DNA from 4 places in the Paenibacillus sp. F024 genome. Region 4 is predicted to be linked to each of the others. Evidence: predicted binding sites of a transcription regulator. Region 4 holds the regulator's gene; each other region holds the start of a gene.
The links. Region 4 encodes Rex, which represses fermentation and respiration genes when NADH is low (regulators of the CRP and FNR family bind a similar motif). Its sites were predicted from a motif close to TTGTGAAATATTTCACAA; they were not measured.

Region 1: a site for Rex is predicted at 2,337-2,354, ahead of qoxA (cytochrome aa3 quinol oxidase subunit II). Genes of this name have one in related genera too.
Region 2: a site for Rex is predicted at 3,186-3,203, ahead of ACZYR9_RS17100 (DUF1641 domain-containing protein). Genes of this name have one in related genera too.
Region 3: a site for Rex is predicted at 1,951-1,968, ahead of nadA (quinolinate synthase NadA). Genes of this name have one in related genera too.

What each region holds. Positions count from the first base shown of each region.
Region 1 covers NZ_JBVASZ010000046.1:9,475-15,064, reverse strand. The annotation lists gene qoxB (cytochrome aa3 quinol oxidase subunit I) at 1-1,296, opposite strand, end outside; gene qoxA (cytochrome aa3 quinol oxidase subunit II) at 1,286-2,305, opposite strand; gene ACZYR9_RS25050 (AI-2E family transporter) at 2,554-3,693, opposite strand; gene ACZYR9_RS25045 (HD-GYP domain-containing protein) at 4,074-5,590, opposite strand, start outside.
Region 2 covers NZ_JBVASZ010000016.1:65,171-70,760, forward strand. The annotation lists gene ACZYR9_RS17085 (MFS transporter) at 1-595, shown strand, start outside; gene ACZYR9_RS17090 (hypothetical protein) at 647-1,171, opposite strand; gene ACZYR9_RS17095 (NAD(P)/FAD-dependent oxidoreductase) at 1,453-2,631, opposite strand; gene ACZYR9_RS17100 (DUF1641 domain-containing protein) at 2,659-3,096, opposite strand; gene ACZYR9_RS17105 (hypothetical protein) at 3,781-4,095, shown strand; gene ACZYR9_RS17110 (hypothetical protein) at 4,120-4,374, shown strand; gene ACZYR9_RS17115 (GNAT family N-acetyltransferase) at 5,089-5,472, shown strand.
Region 3 covers NZ_JBVASZ010000030.1:32,594-38,183, forward strand. The annotation lists gene nadB (L-aspartate oxidase) at 1-903, opposite strand, end outside; gene nadA (quinolinate synthase NadA) at 945-1,883, opposite strand; gene ftsH (ATP-dependent zinc metalloprotease FtsH) at 2,176-4,164, opposite strand; gene hpt (hypoxanthine phosphoribosyltransferase) at 4,237-4,776, opposite strand; gene tilS (tRNA lysidine(34) synthetase TilS) at 4,795-5,590, opposite strand, start outside.
Region 4 covers NZ_JBVASZ010000006.1:138,315-143,904, forward strand. The annotation lists gene dinG (ATP-dependent DNA helicase DinG) at 1-2,278, shown strand, start outside; gene ACZYR9_RS09155 (redox-sensing transcriptional repressor Rex) at 2,275-2,895, shown strand; gene ACZYR9_RS09160 (inorganic phosphate transporter) at 2,950-3,948, opposite strand; gene ACZYR9_RS09165 (DUF47 domain-containing protein) at 4,002-4,622, opposite strand; gene ACZYR9_RS09170 (amidohydrolase) at 4,895-5,590, shown strand, end outside.

The DNA of each region.
Region 1 (5,590 bases), on a different contig from region 4:
TAATCCGCCGAATACGGCAAATACTACACCAGGAATTAATACATAATGGAAATGTGCAACCAGGAACAGCGTATTGTGGTACTGGTAATCCGCCGCACCCATACCCAGCATGACACCCGTAACCCCGCCGATGACAAAGCAAGGCACAAAAGCCAAAGCCCACAGCATTGCAGTCGTCATTTTAATGCGGCCTTTGCGCATCGTAAATAACCAGTTAAACATTTTGACGCCTGTAGGAACAGCAATCAGCATCGTCGTAATCGAGAAGAACGAGTTTACTAACGCTCCCGCGCCCATCGTGTAAAAGTGATGCACCCACACGACCATACTGAGAACGGCAATCCCTACAATAGAGAATACCATCGACTTGTAGCCATAGAGCGTTTTACGGGAGAAGGTCGCTATAATTTCGGAGAAGATACCGAAAGCGGGAAGCGCCACAATATACACTTCGGGGTGAGCCCAAAGCCAGAACAGGTTCGCCCAAAGCATATCCATGCCTCCGGCGGACAAGGTAAAGAAATGCGTGCCGTACAATCGGTCGAACGTCATCAAAGCCAGCGCCACCGTAAAGATCGGGAAGGCAGCCACGATGATCACGGAGGTGATAAATGTCGTCCAAGCGAACATCGGCATTTTCATTAACGTCATGCCCTTGGTTCTCATTTTGAGAATCGTTACGATAAAGTTGATTCCGGTCATTAATGTCCCGATACCCGCAATTTGCAGGGCGATGGCATAATAGTTGTTGCCTATGCCGGGACTGAATTCTTTACCTGCAAGCGGGAAGTAGGATGTCCATCCCGCATCGGGAGATCCGCCGATAACAAACGATATGTTAAACAGCATCGCCCCGCTGAAAAACAACCAGAAGCTCCAGGCATTCAGTGCCGGGAAGGCGACATCTCTTGCTCCGATTTGAAGCGGAACAACAACGTTCATCAAACCGATCAGGAACGGCATTGCCATAAATAAAATCATGATGACGCCATGCGTTGTAAATATTTCGTTATAATGCTGGGCGTTCAAAAACTGCATCTCGGGTCTGGACGTTTGCGCCTTCATTAACAACCCGTCCATGCCTCCGCGGAAAAACATCAAAACGGCGGCAATGATATACATAATCCCGATCCGTTTATGGTCAACGGTGGTCAGCCATTCCGTCCACAGCCATCTCCATCGTTTGAGATAAGTCAGCGTTCCGACAACCCCGAGCATGGTTAAAACAATGGCAATCTGGGAGCCTAAAATTAACGGATCCCCCGTAATAAAAAATTCATCCCATTTAATGCCCATGATGCTCACCTCCGGCGGTGTTACTCTCTTCTGTATGCTCTACAGGATTATTTTGTTGGTTTTCATTGTTATCTTTGTTCTTGTTGTTATCTTTGTTCCGGTAATTATCTTCTTCCTCAAATACCTTGCCCTGATAGCCGTGATACCTGTACAGCTCAGGATTGGTATACGTCTTGGAATCGGCCTCTGCATGGTTAACCCATTCCAGATGCGTATTGGAAAATGTCAGACGTCCCAAATGCGTCGGTGTCAACAGTTCTTCATATTTATCTTCCGTCAGCTTAGGAGCCGTATTGGCGACATCCTTAACCCATTGGTCAAAATCCTCCTGGGTTTGAGCCAACACTTCAAATTCCATATCCGCATATCCCCGGCCGTTAAAGTTGGTGTTCCGGCCTAGATACGAACCGGGATGATCCGCTACCAGATACATTTGCGTCTGCATTTTGCCCATGGTATATTTTTGCCCGCCCAAAGCCGGTACCCAGAAGGACTGCATGGTGCTGGCCGACGTTAATTTAAACAGAACAGGTGTATCCTCCGGAATATTGACATAGTTGACGGTCTCAATCCCCTGCTCCGGATAGCTGAAAATCCATTTCCAATCGGCTGAGGTCACGTGGATCGTAATCGGCTTTTTTTCCTCATAGCCCTTGGGGACCTTCTCCAAATCATACAGCGTTGTTACAGTCGGAATGGTCAAAGCGATAACGATCAGAATAGGAATCGCGGTCCAGATGATTTCCAGCAGCGTGCTGCCGTGCTCCTCCGGCGGTTCATAATCCTTATTCTCGGGCCTCTCGCGATACTTCCACACAATATAACCAAACAGCCCGAACACGACGACAACGACCAGCGACATCCAGACCAGAGACCAGTTAATCAGCTCCATTATGCTTCTGGCTACAGGTCCTTGAGGCTGGAAGACAACCATATTCGGTTCACAGCCGCTTAGCAGCACAACCATCATGATGGCCAGTGGAGAAAATATAAGCTTGCGGTAATTCATGGTGGCTCATCTCCTCTCAAAAATGTCACATTTGCGAAAATTTTCACAATCTGTTCAAATCTTTGTGATTGATTTCACTTAACAATACAAATGATAGCATGGCTTTTTAATGGAATGTGTTACAGATCCGTTAAAACTGTGACAAAAACAGTAATGAAATTACCCCCAATATCATGAACAATTTATGACTAAACGGAACAACAAAAAAGACATCCTCTCCAGGACGTCTTTATCTTCCAGTAATTCGATTAATCCACGGGCTTATATAACCCGGATTGTTCTTTCATCCATTCGAACAGATGGGTAACAATGACTTTTAATACGGCATAACCGGGAACGGCCAAGATGATCCCAAGTATTCCAAATAAGTTCCCCGCGGTTAAAATCACAAATATAATCGTGATCGGGTGAACCTGCAGTGATTTGCCCATGATCTGAGGCGAGATGAATTTGCCTTCAATTAACTGAACAATGGTCCAAATGCAAATCATTTTCAGCAGCATGACCGGTGAGGTGACCATAGCTACAATCAAGGCCGGTGTGATGGCAATGGCCGGCCCCAAATAAGGTACGATACTGGTACAGGCCGCTACAATCGCCAAAACAAGAGAATACTCCAAGCCGATAATACGATAGCCTACATACAATAAAAAGCCGATGCAGCAGCTGACAATGATCTGCCCCCGAATATAGGAGCTGATCTGATTATTCATTTCGATCATCACCCGATGCGTTTGATCGCGAAGCGCCGTCGGGATAAAGCTCAAAATATAATGCGGAAGCTTTCGTCCGTCCTTAAGCAAATAAAACAAGATAAACGGAACGGTAACTACAGCCAGAATGGTTTCCGTAACAGCCCCCAGGAAGCTTCCTATACTTGCCCCTGCCCGGTTCACAATGGCAGAAACTCTGTCGGAAAGTCCATTCATCCAATCGGTAGTGGTCGAGCCGAGCGTTTGTTGAAGCTGGTTAAGAAAGGGACTGCCCATAAACTCTCCAAACCGGTTTTCAATCTCTCTGCTGTAGCCGGGAATATTACGAATTAAGCCCAGCACTTGTTCGCGGATAAGCGGTACCACTGCCACAACGATAAGAGCAATTACACAAGCAATGACCAAATAAAGAACCAGGATGGCATACACCCTTTTCGTACGTTTCCTCTCCATCCAGTCGACAACGGGATTAAGTAAATAAAAAGCAATTCCTGTCAAGAGGAGCGGAAGCAGCACGGTTTTGACCAGCACAACAAAAGGCGCGAACACATACGGAATTTTGTTTAAAACAAGGATGTTTAAGCCGACCAAAAGCAAAACGAATAAAAATAAGACGAATTTATTATTTAGAAAGAAACGTCTAAACGTATCCGTTCTATTACGCGGCTCCCCCATGCGGTTGAATCCTCCTGACTATTCAGCCGTGGATAATGATAGCATTGGCTTTTCTAAATAGAATAACTTTTATTTGATGAAGAAACAAGCGATGACTAAACAAAATGGTGAAAGCCAAACCTGTGCACAATTTCACTTGTGGATATGTTGGTATAATTCAATAAACCTATACCCAGAACCCTTTAGCAGCATGTCGATTGTGTGGATAATCTTGTGGATAAATCCTTTTGATTTGTAAAAATCCGCATACCCGCTCCCCAAAAAATAAGACGTGCCTTGGACATAGCATTCCAATGCTGCTTAGTTTAGTCATGCTTGATGATACAGCCGATTTAATCTCGCGAAATGAGTCTCAAAAAAACATAAGCCGCGGGCTACCATCACTGGCTGCGGCCTAAACGAGATAAGGTTTCGGTATAAACATAACACGTGCTGCAGGTTTGGCCATGGGCCACGCAATTATTTGACTCCAGCTCCCAGCAATTTTGATTCACGTTCCGATAAGCCGGACAAGTGGAGCATATGTCGGAGGGAGTGCAGCTCATTTCCCAGCAAGCCCCAAGCGAGCGAGTGGATTGGGCAGCGGCGCTTTGTTTCTTGCGAAACCAGCCGATCAGGGCATCCACACATGCTTGATCCAATTGGGAGCCAGAAGCGGCTTTCAGTTTCTCTATCGCCTGTTCGAACGTATAGGGCTCTCTGTATTTTCTCCCCCCGATGATGGCCAAAAAGCTTTGAACCACATGGAGAATTCGAGCTCCAGTCGGGATTTCCTCTCCTTTGAGACGATTCGGGTAACCGGCCCCATCCGCCCTTTCATGATGATGACGGATCATCGATGCAACGCGATCCATGGATGTAGTCTTCTCCACAAAGGCAGCCCCGATTTCCGCATGCCATTTTATTCTCTCGTATTCATGCAGTGTAAATTTCCCTTCTTTTTGCAGCAAATCGTCAGGTAGTCCCAGCATTCCAATATTGCTTAAGTATGCGGCAAGCGTCACTTCCTGAACGGTTTCCTTATCCAAGCCCATTTCCCGGGCCACGAGAGCGGAATAACGGCCCATCATATCCGAATAGCCGATAGTATAAGCCTTCAAGTGGTCCACCATGCGAGCCAGGCGCTTTAATAGATCAATGTAATCGGACCGGCTTATTCTACCTTCCAAAGACTGCATTCCCAAGATGGCACAAGCATTGCGAACCAGCCTTTCAACAGCTTGCAGCTGTAAATCGGCGGCCTTGGCATCATCCGAATAGCGCCATGATTCATAGCAGCATATCAGCAGCGCGGGCCGGTTTCCGAACCGGGTCGGAAACAGGGACATGAGGCTTGCTCCCATCTCTTGAAGATAAACGGGAAGTTCTCCATACAGCTTGTCCCGCTTCTCCAGAACGACGAAACGGCCGGAAGACGCCAAATCAAATAAACGGGAGGCTTTCCGGTCATTTATTAATCGGATCATCACACTCCGCTTCAGGCCGATCGATGCCGGAACTTCCATGTGCTCGTCTCTTTCCACCAGAAAAAAAGCACAAGAAGCTTCAACATATTTAACGGCCAATCTTAATATCAGATCAGCCATATCCTCCGGGTGGCTTGTCAGCCGCTGGAGATAGTGTACAGATTCTTCCAATGTCATGATTGCTTCCACTTTTTTCTCGGTCTGCTCCGGTTTTGCAGCGGGATTCTCCCATTCAGGCAAGAGATTTGACAAATCATTCAATGCCTGCAGGGTCCCGCTCCGAATCCTGCGAACAGGTCCTGCCAGGATGACACCTTTGCCTCCCTTTAAGGGAACGGCCAAAAGCGGAACGCCCCCGGACTTGATCAATTCCGTCTTCAACGGAATCACAGCGCTCTCAAATCGATGGGGAGGCTGCCAATCCTTCCCTT
Region 2 (5,590 bases), on a different contig from region 4:
ATTACGAATCACTTGGATGATCTTGATTGCTTATTCTATTTGCGGATTTACAGATGTTGGCTTGATACAAACCCACCTCATCCCTCTTCTGGAAGAAAGAGGAATTAGCGGCGCGACAATAGCTTCTGCCATGGTATTGTACGGCTTGTTGAATGTTGCAGGGGCCGTAGCAGGCGGGTATTTGACGGACCGTATGAAGCCGACGGTATTGATTTCTTGTTTATTTGGGCTTCGCATTATCGGCTTGACCTTGCTGGCCATGGCTGATTTTACATGGGTCATATTCTTATTTTGCTTCATTTATGCGTTAACCGACATCGCCACGGTAGCGCCTTTTACGGCACTTTGTACACAGATATACGGGGAAAACAGAATCGGGTCGGCGTTTGGGTCGATTACCTTTTTTCACCAATTCGGAGCTGCGGTGGGGGCGTTAGTTCCGGGGCTGCTGTATCAAACCTTCTCAGGATACGGTTCCACCGTTATTCTCTGCTTAGGGTTGTTATTCATGGGAACTCTGGTTTTATGCAAAATCCATGTAAGTCTGAATGCCAAGATCGATCTTTCCAATGCGTCCCATAGTACAAAAGTATAGATGGTTCCAGTATGACTTGTCTGAAAGAAAGGGCTAAAGCAGCGGATAGCCCTACATTTCTATCATTTTCCTATGAATGAGCTCCAATAAGTCTTTACCTATCCATTCAAAGGTGAGTCGGGCATCTATACAAAGCGCTTCCTGATCTTCGGTCATTAGCAGCAGTCCTTTTGTGGCTTGCAGCCTCTCCATGAATTTTTGGACCTGGATGGGATCGATCTTCCTTGAATTCATAGACCCAGTTGGTGGATCATTACCGTCGCCTGATGACATCAGGTTCTCCAATCCCAGTTGGAGTAAAAATTGTTGTTTTGAATTCCGAATCTCCACAGTCATGGGATAATACGATAGCCGCTGTAACAATTCGGCATATTTCGCTCCGGAAGAATCAAAAAGCAGGAGCTCGGCAAAAGGGGCTTCAACTCCGCCGTATTGGATTGCTGCAGCAAAGTCCGTTCCTCGAAGCCAAGTAGGTCCGGATTTTAGATGCATGACTTTGGCGTAGCGCACGATTTCTTCCGACTTGTTTCTTTGCTGTGGCTCATAATAGTATGGATTAGGAATACCAACATCCATAGGATTATTCACTCCTTTGACGCATGCATGAGTAATATGGAATATGTTCCGAATTCATTCGAAAATGACCCGCATCTCTTCTCTTTGCTTATCTCCGATTACGTGCATTCAGCGCCTTTAATGATTCATTTTTTAAATATTAATTTTATTCATTTATTATACCAAGATGAAAATGGGATTTGGAAGACGAGCGAACAGAACCATTAACTTTTTTCCATAAAAATAAGCCTTCGGGAGTTCCGAAGGCTTGATTTAAAGCTAATGGTAAATCCGGCTTTCCATTAATAAGCAAGTGCAAATAAGCCATTGATATGGGAAAGGTAGCGGGCGTTGCTTGCTTTTTTCATCAAGGAAGCCGGTGTGCCTTTCAATTCAATACCGTTTTCGCCAATGGAGCCGATTCCGTCTTTGCGTCCCAAGCTGGCGAGCGTTCCGGAGAAGACCGGAGAAAATCCATCCATTTTGCCGCCCTTGAAGGAAGCCGCGATGTTCGCGCCCACGAGCTCACCCATTTGCCATGCCAATTGTGCCGTTGGCGGGTACGGACGGCCTTCCGGACCGAAGACAACCGCACAGTCGCCGGCAAGGAATACTTCAGGATGGGAGACGGATTGCAGGAATTCATTGACCGTTGCACGACCGCGGTTCACTTCAATACCGCAGTTGGCTACCAGCGAGCTGCCTTGTACGCCGCCTGTCCAAACCAGCGTGTTGGTTTCGATCGTTCTGCCGTCTTTCAAGCTTACGGTTGCACCGTTCACTTCTGTAATCGCCAAGCCGGTCAAGAACTGCACGCCGCGTTTTTCCAGGCTTACTGTCGCACGTTCGATCAGGTCTTTAGAGAAAATCGGCAGAATGCTCGGCATAGCTTCCACCAGGTAGAGTGATACCTCTTCGAAACTCACACCGTTTTTGCGGCAAATGCCAGGCAGCTCATCCGCAAGCTCACCGACCAGCTCGACACCTGTAAGGCCGCCGCCGCCGATGACAAACGTTGCGTCCGCCGGATTTTTAGTTTTGCTGTATTCACGGATCCGTTCTTCCACATGCTTGAAAATCCGGTTGGCATCGTTTACAGACTTCAGTGTAAGGCTGTTTTCTTGAAGACCCGGAATTCCAAAGAAATTGGTTTCGCTGCCAAGCGCCAAAACCAATGCATCGTAGTTATAGGTTGTGCCGTCAGCGACCAACACTTTACGTGCTTCCAAATCGATATTTTCAACCGTACCGACTTTGACATGGATATCCTTGCCCTTAAACAATTTTTCCAATGGCAGTGCAACGGCTTTCTCAGCTACGTTGCCTGCAGCAAGGCGGTGCAGCTCTGTAATAATCTGGTGCGTTCCCACGCGGTTAATCACCGTAATCGTAGCTTCTTCTACCGATAAATGTTCACGAGCGGAAAGGGCGCTTAACAAACCGCCGTAGCCGCCACCCAAAATTAAAATTTGCTTTTTCACGTTCAATCCCCCGTTCAGTGACATCAATTAGGCTTGTTGTTTTCTTTCGTTCATAATATCCAGGTAGGCTTGTGCAAAACGAAGCATTTTTTGCAGCTCCGGATCTTTCAACAATTTCAGCATACCGAACAGGCCGATGGTAGCCTCGCTTTGATCTGCACGATCGTTGGCTTCGATCGCGGCAGAGGCGATCCCTTTGACCTTTTCTTCGAGCGGCTTGACGACTTCCTGGAATCCGCCAACCATGTCCTGAATAAGAACGCGGTCTGTAGCAACCTTTTGCGCCAGATCATATGTCTTGGTTAGAAGCGTCATCATTTCGGTCAGCTTGGGAAGCTGGTCGACCAGCACGGTCAAGGATTCCTGCACCTCAGGCTTCAACAATTGATCCAGAACATCCGGCTTGGCGATCCCTTGTACCGAGGCCGTTTGTTCCTCCGACTTCTGAATGGTTGTTTCTAACATTGCTCCGTTCCTCCTTAAATCGTATAAATAGTACCTTGCTCGCCGCTGCAAATTAAGGATAAGTTTATATCATAAACGTAATCTTCCCTTTGTGAAATTCTTCACATTGAATCAATCACAGAGTATGCATGCATCCGAGCCACTTTTTCTATTGTACACCCAATCTTCATCTTTTGTACACCTAATCTTCATCTTTTGTTTGGTTTTGTTCATAATTTTTATTTACCACCTCGATATCCATTCTTTTTCACTAAAGCCCCCGTAAATCACTGTTTTCCTGCTCCCAATAACGGCCGTTGATTTGGATATTTAAATATCAAGGAATGGGATGTATCCGTAATCATCATTTCTTTCTGCTTATAGACAATATAACCATCTTTGTTAAAAATATTTCTGGCCCCCGATTAATAATCAACATGAATAAAAACTACAATTCGTTTATTATATGTTATATTACATACAGCTTCTCCCTAAGCTTGCTCTAAACCAAACGATAAAAAATGGTTTCAAGGTCCGAAACAAACCACACGATCTGAACACATTGAAGACTATGCAATCCGTAAAATTCCTTCATATTATCGTTGGCCGATTCCGGCCATCATTGCCGTTTTGCTTGGTAATTCTACGGCCATGTTTTTTTTCACCTTTGGAGCCCAGTTGAGTTATGTCGTAGGATGGCCCAATATGCTGTGGCCGCTGAGCTACTTTTTTATCGGCTCGACGGTGATCGGTATGCTGATGATCCGATTAGCCAGTAAAGAGGGGCTTACGATAGATCTGATGACACGCGGCATGGGATTCGGTTATATGGGTTCTGCCGTTACCTCATTAATCTATGGAATCAATTATGTATTTTATTTCTTATTTGAAGGCACGATTATAACACATGCCATTTCATTACATTTTCATGTACAGTTTGATACGCTAGAAGGAACCTTGATATTTGCGGTCTTGGGCTTGGTCAAGCTGTTATTTGTATGGTACGGAATGAAGGCCTAGCAAATATTTCAAACCTGGGGAGTTGTGATATACGCATTATTGCTCGGGGTTTGTTTATACCAATTGACCCATCAATATCAAGTGGCGGGACCGAATCACTGGCTGCTGCCAGAGCTTCCGGAGCATTCGATGTGGATCGCATTCATGATGGCTAACGGATGGGAGGCTTACCAGGCACTAACCCAAATCGGCAAGCTGTACGTGGGCAATATGGTAGACACTTATTATTCTTTGGTAGCCAAAATCGACAAAAAATACGCTTTGATTCAGGACAAATAATATCTATGAATGGATAGGGTCCCCTTAAAGTAAACGAGTGCGTAAGAAATGCACAATTTACTTTAAGGGGATTTTTCATGAAACAAGCGGACTCCGCGGAATTCTGGGGAGTTAAAGAAAGGATAGCCGAGGATGTTTCTGAATACCTGTATTTGGTTGAGGGTTATCCCTCCTACTGGCGATTTGTCTAGCTTTACAATGCCAGAGCTGGTTTTTCATAAATGACACGGTTTGTTATACTTAAAAGGAAAGAAACGGATAAAATAAAAAGGGAGCTGACAGAATTGACGTATACGGAAATGCTAGGACGCCGGAGTGAAATTTTGAAGCGCCACATTGGACACTTGATTCTTAAAGATAATCAGAACGGATTGAATGAACAAGAAAACCATTTTTTTAAAGACATGGTTAAAGAATTCCACCGTAATAAATATGAATTACATTCCAACAGGAAGTCACTGTAATCTATAAAATAACATGAATTTTTGTAGTGGACTAATTTGCTATCCATATCATTTTAAATAAGTGTGAGCATCGATCGATAAGGGTCGGTGCTCCTTTTCGTTTCTAAGGCGAGGCGGGTTCAGCCCCCGCCGAGCTGGGCGGCCGATGAGGGCTGCTTCATAACCTTGCGCTTAGGGTAATGAAGTTCAAGCTCTGGTTTGACTGGAAGAAGGTAGCCATTACAACTCTGCTCAGGAGGTGCAAGGGACCATGAGAGAAGAAAAGGAACTTGCAAGGGATGAGAAAGTGGATGAGGAGCTTATGCTGCAAAAGCTGGGTAACAGCTATGTACTCAGCGGACTAAATGGTAAAGTAGGAGAAATTACGTATCAATTTGTTGATGTGGATACGTGGGTTATCGAACGCACTTATATCGATCCCGGTTACCGCGGCGCCAATTTAGGGAGGCATCTCCTTGATTTGGTAGTTGAAGAGGCAAGAGAGAAAGGGAGAAAGATTATTCCCTCCTGTTCCTTCGCGCTTGAACAATTCAAGCAGAATCCTGAATTCGCGGACGTTTGGGATAAAACAAAAAACGACAATGAATTGGCAGACCCGTACAGCACGAATAGCGCTTCTTTATCCAAGGATTAAGCCTGCGCGAGAATCAAGAGCAGTCCTATAGGTAATATGAAGCAGATTCACGACAGGAACGTGAATCTGTTTTTTTATGAGGTCGTGCGGCTCAATTCCGATTGTTTTACTGATCACC
Region 3 (5,590 bases), on a different contig from region 4:
CTGCTCCATCTCGCTGACAATGGCCCGCGCGACAATATCCCGCGGCGCCAGCTCCAGTTGGGGATGGTATCGCTCCATAAAACGCTCGCCCTTGATGTTGCGGAGCACTGCACCTTCTCCCCTTACGGCCTCCGAGATCAGAAACCTCGGAGCCCCCGGGTAGCATAATGCCGTGGGATGAAACTGGACAAACTCTACATCGCGTATATCCGCTCCTGCGCGGTAGGCGATGGCGATTCCGTCACCTGTGGCTATCTCGGGGTTGGTTGTATACCGAAACAGCTGTCCTGCCCCTCCGGTGCAAAGAATCGTCGCATTGGCCCGCACGAACACCTTTTGTCCGTCCGGCTTTTGCACCAAAGCGCCATAGCATATTCCGTCATCGGTGATCAGGTCGATAACGATGTGGTCGTCCCAAATCTCAATGCTCTTCTCCTGCTTCATCTTCTCTGAAAGCGCACGTACGATCTCCGCACCGGTCGCATCGCCTTGGGCATGAAGAATACGCCGCTGGCTGTGCGCCCCTTCCTTCGTTAAGGCGTAACGGCCGTCCTCCATATCGAACTCCGTACCCATACCGATCAGATCCTTAACGCCCTCCGGACCTTCATGGACCAGAACGTCAACGGCAGCGGAAGAACACAGCCCGGCTCCGGCAATGAGTGTATCCTGCCGGTGATACGCAGGAGAATCCTCGTCCGATATCACCGCCGCGATGCCCCCTTGGGCATACCGGGTATTGCTGTCCAGCAGCGATTTTTTCGTCACCATCAGCACCCTATGCTTTTCAGCCGCTTTCAAAGCGGTAAAAAGACCGGCAATTCCCGCGCCGATCACAATGACATCCGTATAAACATGAGGAAGCTGTTCTAAATCAAAATTAACCAAGTAACGCGGAATCATTGGCTTCCAACCCACCCGTTCGAGAAGTGAAGTAGCGCATGCTACTTGACCTGCAGCATGCGCTCCAAGGATGCTTTAGCCTGATCGGCCACGTGCTGAGGCACATAAATTTGGGGACTGTTCGTCTCCAGACATTTGACCACTTTTTTCAAATTGTTCACTTTCATATTAGGACAAACCAGGTACTTTGTGGCAAAATGAAACTTCTTGTCCGGGCTGTCCAGCCGCAGCTGGTAACCGGTTCCATCTTCCGTGCCTACAATAAATTCCTGGCAGTCGGATTCCTTGCAGTACTTAATGATCGCCGTAGTGCTGCCGACAAAATCCCCAAGCTTGACAACCTCCGGACGACATTCCGGATGAACCACGAATTGCGCATTCGGATATTGGGCTTTCATTTCCTCTACATCTTTGACGGTCAGCATGTCATGGGTGTTGCAGTAGCCTTCCCAGATAATCATCTTTTTGTCTGTAAATTTGGAAACGTAGTCCCCTAAATTTTTATCGGGAACCCAGATGATTTCTTCGGAATCAACCGAGTTGATGACCTTAATGGCATTGGCTGATGTACAGCAAATATCCGTTTCTGCTTTAACATCGGCCGACGTATTAATGTACGCAACGACCTTGGCATTGGGATGCTTTTTCTTCAACTCCCGAAGACCATTAACATTGACCATGTCCGCCATCGGACAGCCGGCCCGTTCATCAGGAATAAGTACGGTCTTGTTCGGAGCCAAAATTTTTGCACTTTCCCCCATAAAATGGACGCCGCAAAAGACAATGACTTCAGCGTCGGTGGTTGCCGCCTTCTGCGCCAACAAGAAAGAATCCCCCCGAAAATCAGCGACTTCCTGAATTTCGTCCCGTTGATAATAATGAGCAAGAATTATGGCATTACGTTCTTTTTTCAACTGAGCGATACGTTCCTTCAGTTCACGCTGCTGCTCCGCTTTTCGCTCCAATGCTAATGCTTCCACTTAGGCACCATCCTTTTCTTAGCCCCCTCAGCCGCGACGAAAATGCCCTTCCTCGACTGGAGCAGCCTGGTGAAAATGTTCACAAAGCTTATAAAGATTTAAACATAATTTACACAACTGGCAGGGCTATGTCAATGCTTATATCGCCATAAAAAGACCGGAAATTGTACAAACCCGAAAAGCCTCTTCCTCCATACCGGACCATATGTCCACTTATGCCTAATGCTGCCAGCTTCAGTCCTTAAAAGAAAGAAAACCGATGCCTTTACCAAGCACCGGTTTAACCGAATCCTTATTTATCTTTATTTTTATCTTCCTCTTCGTCATTGGAATACATTTTGTCCAATTCCGATTTATTATCTTTACTTTCCTGCGGAGGCTGGCTTTGGATGTTCACTTTCACTTCCTCCGATTTGGTTTCAGAGGAATTGTCCTTCTCCAATGGCGGCAGCGAACCTTTCTCGATCAGCTCTTTGATTTGTTCCTTCTCGAGCGTTTCTCTCTCGATCAAGGTTTCCGCAACCAGACGAACCTGGTCTTGGTATTGGGTCAAAATTTCTTTGGCCCGTTCATAGCAAGCCCGGATCATCGATTGCATTTCTTGGTCAATTTCATAAGCAATCGCATCACTATAGTTCTGCTCATGCCCGAAATCACGGCCCAAGAACACCTGGCCCTGCGATGTACCGAACTGCATCGGACCAAGCTTATCGCTCATCCCGAATTCCGTAATCATACGGCGAATAATGCCGGTGGCCCGTTGGAAATCGCTATAGGCACCCGTTCCGATTTCTCCGATAAACAGCTCCTCGGATACTCGGCCTGCCAGAAGTCCGGTGACTTTATCGAGCAGCTCGGACTTCGTCTGCATCATTTTGTCTTCGCCTTCCTTCGGCAGCATCATGACGTAACCGCCTGCGCGGCCGCGAGGAATGATCGTAACCTTATGAACTACATCGGCATTTTCCACATGAAGACCAACAATCGTATGGCCCGCTTCGTGGTAAGCGACCATTTTCTTCTCCCGCTCGCTGATAATCCGGCTCTTCTTTTGAGTTCCGACGATTACGCGGTCGAAGGCTTCTTCGATCTCGGACATCGAGATGTCCTTGCGGTTGCGGCGGGCTGCAATCAGCGCTGCCTCATTAAGCAAATTCTCGAGATCCGCACCGGTGAATCCAGTCGTATAGCGGGACAATTGATCCAGCTTCACGTCTTTATTCAGCGGTTTATTGCGGGCGTGTACCTTAAGAACGGCTTCACGGCCTTTCACATCCGGACGGTCCACTGTAATTTGGCGGTCAAAACGGCCCGGACGAAGAAGTGCCGGATCAAGAATATCCGGACGGTTCGTAGCAGCGACGATAATAATCCCTTCGTTCGCGCCAAACCCATCCATCTCAACCAAAAGCTGATTGAGCGTCTGCTCGCGTTCGTCATGGCCGCCGCCCAATCCGGCTCCGCGCTGACGACCTACGGCATCGATCTCATCTATAAAAATAATACAAGGGGCGTTCTTTTTAGCATTCTCGAACAAATCGCGTACGCGGGATGCACCGACACCGACGAACATTTCGACGAAATCGGAACCGCTGATGCTAAAGAACGGCACACCGGCTTCACCGGCTACAGCTCTGGCAAGCAGCGTCTTACCTGTACCTGGAGGTCCGTTTAAAAGAACCCCTTTCGGAATACGGGCACCCACTGCCGCAAATTTGCGGGGGTCCTTCAGAAATTCCACGACTTCAACCAGTTCTTGCTTCTCTTCGTCGGCTCCGGCGACGTCCTCGAAGGTGACACGTTTCTTCTCTTCATTATAGAGCCTCGCTTTGCTCTTACCGAAGTTCATCACCTTGCCACCGCCACCTTGGGCCTGATTCAGCAAGAAGAAGAACAGAATGAAGATGATCACGAACGGAATGATGGAGGTGAGGAAACTAATCCAAACATTGTCCCCTTCCATTCTCTCGATGTAAACGTTCCCCGGGGGAATGTCGCTGGTCTCAATCAAACGAAAGATTTGCGGGTCATACGGCGCACGGGATTCGAAATTTTTATTATTCGACGATGGCGCATTTTTATATGTCCCCCGAACTAAATACGTTTGAGCATCGTACTTGACGATGATCGATTCGACATTCTTTTCCGTTAAGGTTTGTCGGAGCTGATCGTAGCTGATAATGTCTTGTTGCTCATTCTGCGTGCTGATAAAATGAACGATTCCGACGGTAACCAAAAAAATGAGCAGATAAAAGCCTGTATTGCGTATAATGCGATTCATTCCCTACCTCCTCTCAGGCAAACGGCAACTTTGTATATTGTACCACAGCAAGTCTTGGCATCTCAAGAAATGCTAATGGGAGTACACTTCCGGCTTCAATATGCCTACATACGGCAAATTGCGGTACTTTTCGTCATAGTCCAGACCATAGCCCACTACGAAGGCATCCGGGATGACGAAGCCTTTATAGTCTGCATCCAAATCGACTGTTCTACGCGCAGGCTTATCAAATAAAGCGGCGACGGTGATTGATTTCGCATTGCGTCTTTCGAGCACATCGATCAGATAGCTTAACGTCAGCCCGCTGTCGATAATATCCTCAACGATTAATACGTGACGACCTTCTACAGAGATGTCGAGATCCTTGATGATTTTGACTACACCCGACGATTTGGTTGAGGCTCCATAGCTGGAAACGGCCATAAAATCGATTTCCAGCGGTATCGAAATCTTTTTTACCAAATCGGCCATAAAAATGAACGCACCCTTGAGCACGCAGATGACCAAAGGATCGCGACCCTCGAAATCGCGGCTGATCAGCTCGCCCATTTCCTTCACTTTGTCTTGAATTTGCTGCTCGGAGTATAGTACTTCTTGAACGTCATTTTGCAAAAGAGATCCTCCTACTTCTTAAATGAAATCAATGTCCAGCTTCATATGTACCACACTCTTCGTCCCTTCGCCGGCCAACGCATGACCCGACCGCCGAACTCCGGGAAGCCAAATCATGCGTCCTTTGGCATCCGTTACAATCGGGAGCTTCTCCCTCAAACTCAACGGCAGTTTGCCGTCAATGAACATATCCTTTACCTTTTTCGAGCCTTTTAGTCCCAAGGGGCGCATCCGGTCCCCGGGATGGCGGCTTCGAAAAATGACAGGGAAGGCCAGTTCATCCGCATCGAAGCAAGCCGAGTACGGATTTCCCGTCTCCGGCTTTTCCGTTGTCCCTTTAAGCCACCGGAACTCCGCTCGAACCCCCGTCTCAGGAATCAGCAGCTCCGGCTGGTTCTTCTTGACCTCGTAGACATAAGGTGAAGGTGATAACATCATCGTATGTACGGCAATTCGATCATATTCCCTGCTGAACGTAATGTTCTGTCCGATGACCCGCCTGAAATTGGCTGGCTGCTTACGAAGCGCGGCTATCCGAATCTGCTCGATTTTTAGGAAATCGATGGATTCCGAATCGGAAGCAAGATAACTTAATATTAGTTTAATCAATCGCCTTTGTAAAGCAACATGTACCCCTTCAAACCACTTCGCACTCCAAACCCAGGAATCGTTTTCCCGGGAGACATGGGACGTACAAAGCCTCCGGGCTTCCGCTTCCAAATAGTCGTCCTCTCCGGTCATCATTTCAGCCAACCGGTTTAAAGCGGAAGGAAGCTGATCATTATACCGGGAAAGAAAAGGAAGCACATCCAAC
Region 4 (5,590 bases):
TGAAATGAGACAATACAAGGAACTTCATAATCCCCTCGATATGGATTCGGACCGTTATTTCCGTCAATTCGTTTTGAATGTCGATGATTGGGGAACCGAAGAACCGGAGGATGATGGGAACAAGGCAGGTGAACTGCCGGTCGACTTTGATTCATTTTACAATCAGCTGAGGGAGATTCTGAAGCAGCGTTTTGACGCATACGAGGACCGGGAAGCTCAGGTGACGATGCTCAAAGAAGTGGAATCGGCTTTGGAACAAGGCCAGCATCTCATTATTGAAGCCGGAACGGGTACCGGGAAGTCTCTGGGCTATTTGATTCCTTCGCTTTATTACGGTTTGAAGCAGGACAAAAGGGTACTGGTAAGCACACATACCATCAATCTTCAGGAGCAGCTGAGAGAGCGGGATCTTCCGCTGCTTGAGGACTTGTTTCCGGTTGATTTCAAGGCGGCCGTTCTGAAAGGCCGAAGTCATTATTTATGCTTGCGCAAATTTGAGCAAAAACTGAATACGCTTGATTTTGAGAACGGAAGGGAAGACCGAATTACCGCAGGTCAAATGTTAGTGTGGCTTGGGGAAACCAAGCGCGGGGATGAAGAGGAGCTGCATTTTGCGAACAAAGGCAAGCAGTTTTGGCATACGGTGGAGAGCGATACGGATTCCTGCTTGAACCGTGCGTGCCCTTGGTTTAAAAAGTGCTTCTACCACCGTGCGCGGCATGATGCCAACACGGCGGATGTCATTATTACAAACCATTCGATGCTGTTTACAGACACGAAGGCGGAGAACCGGCTCTTACCGACTTACAAGCATTTGGTAATTGATGAAGCGCATCATTTTGAAGAGGTAGCCGGCAAGCATTTAGGGATCGATCTGCATTACCATGGCTTGATGAATACGCTGCATTGGCTGTATAAAGATTCCCGGTCCGGTCAGTTGTCCTCCCTGCGCTTGCGTTTGCAGAAGTTTGAGGAGGAACGCACGCAAGGCTGGTGCAGCGTGATCGATCAGGCCGTTGAGCATCTGGTGAAGCTCAAAGAGGAATGGGATCAACTGAGCGAGCTGCTCTTTCAATTGCTGGTCTCCGGGGGGGATGGAAACCAAACGGAGGGGAACTCCTTGGTTTACCGGGTAAAAAAAGACATGCTGCCGGCCGGCTGGGACAAACTGCTGATCATAGAAGAGAACATGCAGCTCCATTTCAATGATGCATTGAAACGGCTGGATCTGATGATTGCGGAAATCAAAGAGGTTCAGGACGAATATGATGTGCAGAGCTCCATCACTGATTTGAGCGGAACCGTAAAGGAGCTGCACAGGCACCGGGATGCGCTGCATTTTTTTATGACGATGCCGGATGACAATTATGTTTATTGGCTTGAAGGCGGCATGTACAACAAGAACCGTTCGCTTCAGCTTTTCTGTGTGCCGGTAGATGTCAGCGAAATGCTGCAGCAAACCTTCTTTGGTGTGAAGGACAGTGTGATTATGACTTCGGCTACACTCTCCGTCGGCAAATCATTTGACTACACTTGTGAGCAGCTGGGGCTGAAGAACGGAGGTTCGGACGGGAAACTCAAAACCGTTCAATTGCCGTCACCCTTCAACTATCGCAAGCAGGCACTGGTTGCCATTCCAAGGGATTTCCCGACCCTGCGCGGAGCCAGCGGCGAGAAGGAATTTCTAGATAAGCTGGTGCCGTCGCTTGCGGAAGTGGCACTTGAAACGCGAGGCAGGATGCTGGTGCTGTTTACATCCAACCGGATGCTTAAGGCCGCTCATGCGGGACTCAAGGACATGCTCTCACCGTTCGGCGTTAACGTTCTGGGTCAAGGAATAGACAGCAGTAATCGAAGCAAGCTTACCCGGTTGTTTCAGAGCAGCTCGGCCAGTGTGCTGCTCGGCACCAGCAGCTTTTGGGAAGGCGTCGACATCCCCGGCGATGCGCTCAGCTGTCTGGCGATTGTGAGGCTTCCGTTTCAGCCTCCGAATCATCCGCTCATTGAAGCCAAGACGGAAAAAATAAAGCAAAAGAACCAGAATCCGTTTATGAAGCTGTCCGTGCCTCAAGCGGTAATTCGCTTCAAGCAGGGCTTCGGACGGCTGGTGCGCACGGCTACGGACAAGGGGATCGTAATCATTTACGACACTCGGGTTATCGATACGAACTATGGCAAGTATTTTTTATATTCGCTGCCTGGTCCGAGGATTGAGCACATGTATTCGAATCAGCTGGTGCCAAGAATAAAGCAGTGGATGGGTGAGGACGAAGAATGAAAACACCGAAAATATCCGAAGCGGTCGTTCGTCGGCTTCCGATCTATCTCCGGTTTCTAAATGAATTAAGCAAGAAAAACGTACAAACGGTGTCGTCGCAGGATTTGGGTCAAAAGCTGGATTTGAACCCTGCGCAAATCCGAAAGGATCTCGCCTATTTTGGAGAGTTCGGTAAAAAGGGCATTGGTTATGATGTAGACTACCTGATTGAAAAAATCCGGCAAATCTTGAAGCTCGACAAGGTGATTCCGGTTGCGCTGGTCGGCGCAGGCAATCTCGGCCGTGCGCTTTGCAATTATAACGCTTATCTTAAGGATAATATGAAAATTGTGGCCGTGTTTGACTCGCAGAAGGCCAAGATCGGGGAATCCATTAACAATTTGAGGGTAAAACCGATGGAAGACCTTTGCGATACGATTCAAGCGTTGAAGGTGCGGATCGGGATCATTACGGTTCCGGCAATAGAGGCGCAGCATGTGGCCAATCAGTTTGTCGAGGCAGGGGTAGAAGCCATTCTGAACTTTGCTCCGATGATTATCAAGGTGCCCGGTTTGATTCGCGTCCACCATGCGGATTTTACGACGGAACTGCAAAGTCTGGCTTATTATTTGGATTAATCAAACGTAAAAGCCCGGGACAACGTAACGTTGCTCCGGGCTTTTCATTTTGTATCATGCAAAGGAAAAGATGATTTTGTAAATCAAGAAGGCCAGCACCATGCTGATCGGGATGGTGATAACCCAAGTCATGACCATCCGGGTGACTGTGCCCCATTTGACATCATGGAATCTTAGGACCGAACCGGTACCGATAATCGATGACGAAATGACATGGGTCGTCGAAAGCGGCATCCCCAGATGGGTCGACGTTTGAATGACAATGGAAGAGTTCAGGTCGGAGGCAAAGCCATTGATCGGCTCGATCTTAAGCAGCTTTTTGCTCACGGTTTTAATAATTTTCCAACCGCCGATCGAGGTTCCAAGTCCCATAGCGGTGGCTGCAGACAGCTTTACCCAGAGCGGAACTTCCAAATCCGACTGGTAACCTAGAGCCACCAAACCGAATACGATAATTCCCATGGCCTTTTGGGCATCGTTTCCTCCATGCGAAAATGACAGCAGACCGGCCGATATAACCTGGAAGCCGCGGAAGGTACGGTTAAGCTTGGAACGTGACTGATTTCCGGTCATCAGTATCAGCTTACGGACAATCCACATAATAATAAATCCGGTAGCAAAGGCGACGATCGGAGATAATACCAGGATCAGCACGATCTGTTGAAATCCGGACCAATTGACTCCGCTGAAGCCCGCTCCTGCGATTACCGCTCCGGCCAACGACCCGATTAGCGTATGGGATGACGATGAGGGTATCCCGTAATACCAAGTCAGCAGGTTCCAGATGATCGCTGACAATAATGCCGCTATAACGACATACATGCCATTTTCGATCGTAGCCGGATTCGCTACGCTTCCGCCTACAGTTTTGGCTACTTCGGATGAAAATAACGCTCCTACAAAGTTTAATACCGCAGCGTAAAGCACTGCAAAGCGCGGCGGGAGTGCCCTGGTAGAAATGGAAGTGGCAATCGCATTAGCCGTGTCATGAAATCCGTTAATGAAATCAAAGATCAATGCCAAGGCTACGATGATGATAAGTATGGTTAACATAATGTCCTCCTAAGCATGCTGGGGTATTCCTGTGTGACCGGTACGACAGTAATTCAGGAATATCTCAACACGACGCTCTCCAGAATGTTGGCTACGTCTTCGCATGCATCGGTCGTCTGCTCCAAACGTTCGTAAAGCTCCTTAAGCTTGAAATCGTGATACGGGTCCTTCGGATTGGTGAAAATTTCACGGATGCCTTCGCGCATCAGGCGGTCAGCTTCATTTTCCAGGCTGTTGATTTGAACGGTGTGTTCCGTGAGCTGCATGTATTTCTTTTTGGAAAGCAGCTTAAACGCATCCAGAATATGCTGGCAGCTTGCGACAATCACGGCCGAGAATTCTTTCATATATTTATCGGACTCGGTGATATTCAAATAATCGAATCGCGCAATGGTAGCCTCTATCCCGTCCATTACGTCATCAACCTTAGCGGCAAGCTCCATAATATCTTCGCGATCTATAGGAGTGATAAACACTTTATTAAGCCCTTTGAAAATTTGATGCGTGATTTGGTCGCCGGCGTTCTCGAGTTCCTTTAGCTGCGGGTAGAAGTTAGCCGGAGGCTGGTCACCCATGACGGCGGTGCGAAACAGTTGTGCCGCTTGCAGTGTATTTTCCGATGCCTTAATCAGCAGGAGAAGAAAATCCGTATCGTTTTTTTTAGAGAAAAGCATTGTTCATTGGCCTCCCAAAATGTTAAATAATAATGAAGATCACAAGGCACATAAAAAATATGTAGAAATGTGGCGTCCGATTTTCACAAAATTAAAAATAACACAATCGGCAGATGGAAAGCAATGAAGATTTCTCGAGTTAGGATATGAAAAGTTTGCTGTAGTTATGTAAGGGTTAACGTGGTGACAAGCACTTGGCCGGCTTGATTTTGCCACGCTGAAGTTGTACAGTGAAATCGAGATGGTATCTGCTGGGGAAAGGAACAGGTCTAATGAAGAAAACGCTCATTAAAAACGGCACTTTTATTACAATGAATGAGGAAGCACCGGTCATTTACGGATTTATGACAATGGAAGGAAATCGCATTACATATATAGGTGGGCAGGCTCCGTCGCCGGAGGCTTCTTTCGATGAGACGATGGATGGAAGCGGGAAGCTGTTCATGCCAGGTTTGGTCAATACGCACGGTCACGCGGCTATGTCGCTGCTGCGGGGATACGGGGACGATTTGGCGCTGCAGGTATGGCTGCAGGAGAAAATGTGGCCTATGGAAGGGAAATTTACCGCTCATGATGTACGGACGGGCACCCGGCTATCTGTATTGGAGATGCTAAAGGGCGGTACGACAACGTTCGTGGACATGTATGACCACATGAATGAAGTGGCGGAGGCTTCGGTTGAAAGCGGTATGCGTGCTTGCCTGACCCGCGGTGTGATCGGTTTGTGCTCCCGTGAGGAGCAGGACGCCAAGCTGGAGGAGGCCATCCAATTCGCCAAGACATGGCACGGACAAGCGGACGGACGAATTACAACGATGATGTCGCCGCATGCCCCTTACACTTGCCCTCCGGACTATATTGAACGAATTGTACAGGCGGCTCACGATTTGAACCTTCCGATCCATGTTCATATGTCGGAAACGGCAAGAGAAGTAGAGGAGAATGTGAAACAGTATGGCGCAAGGCCT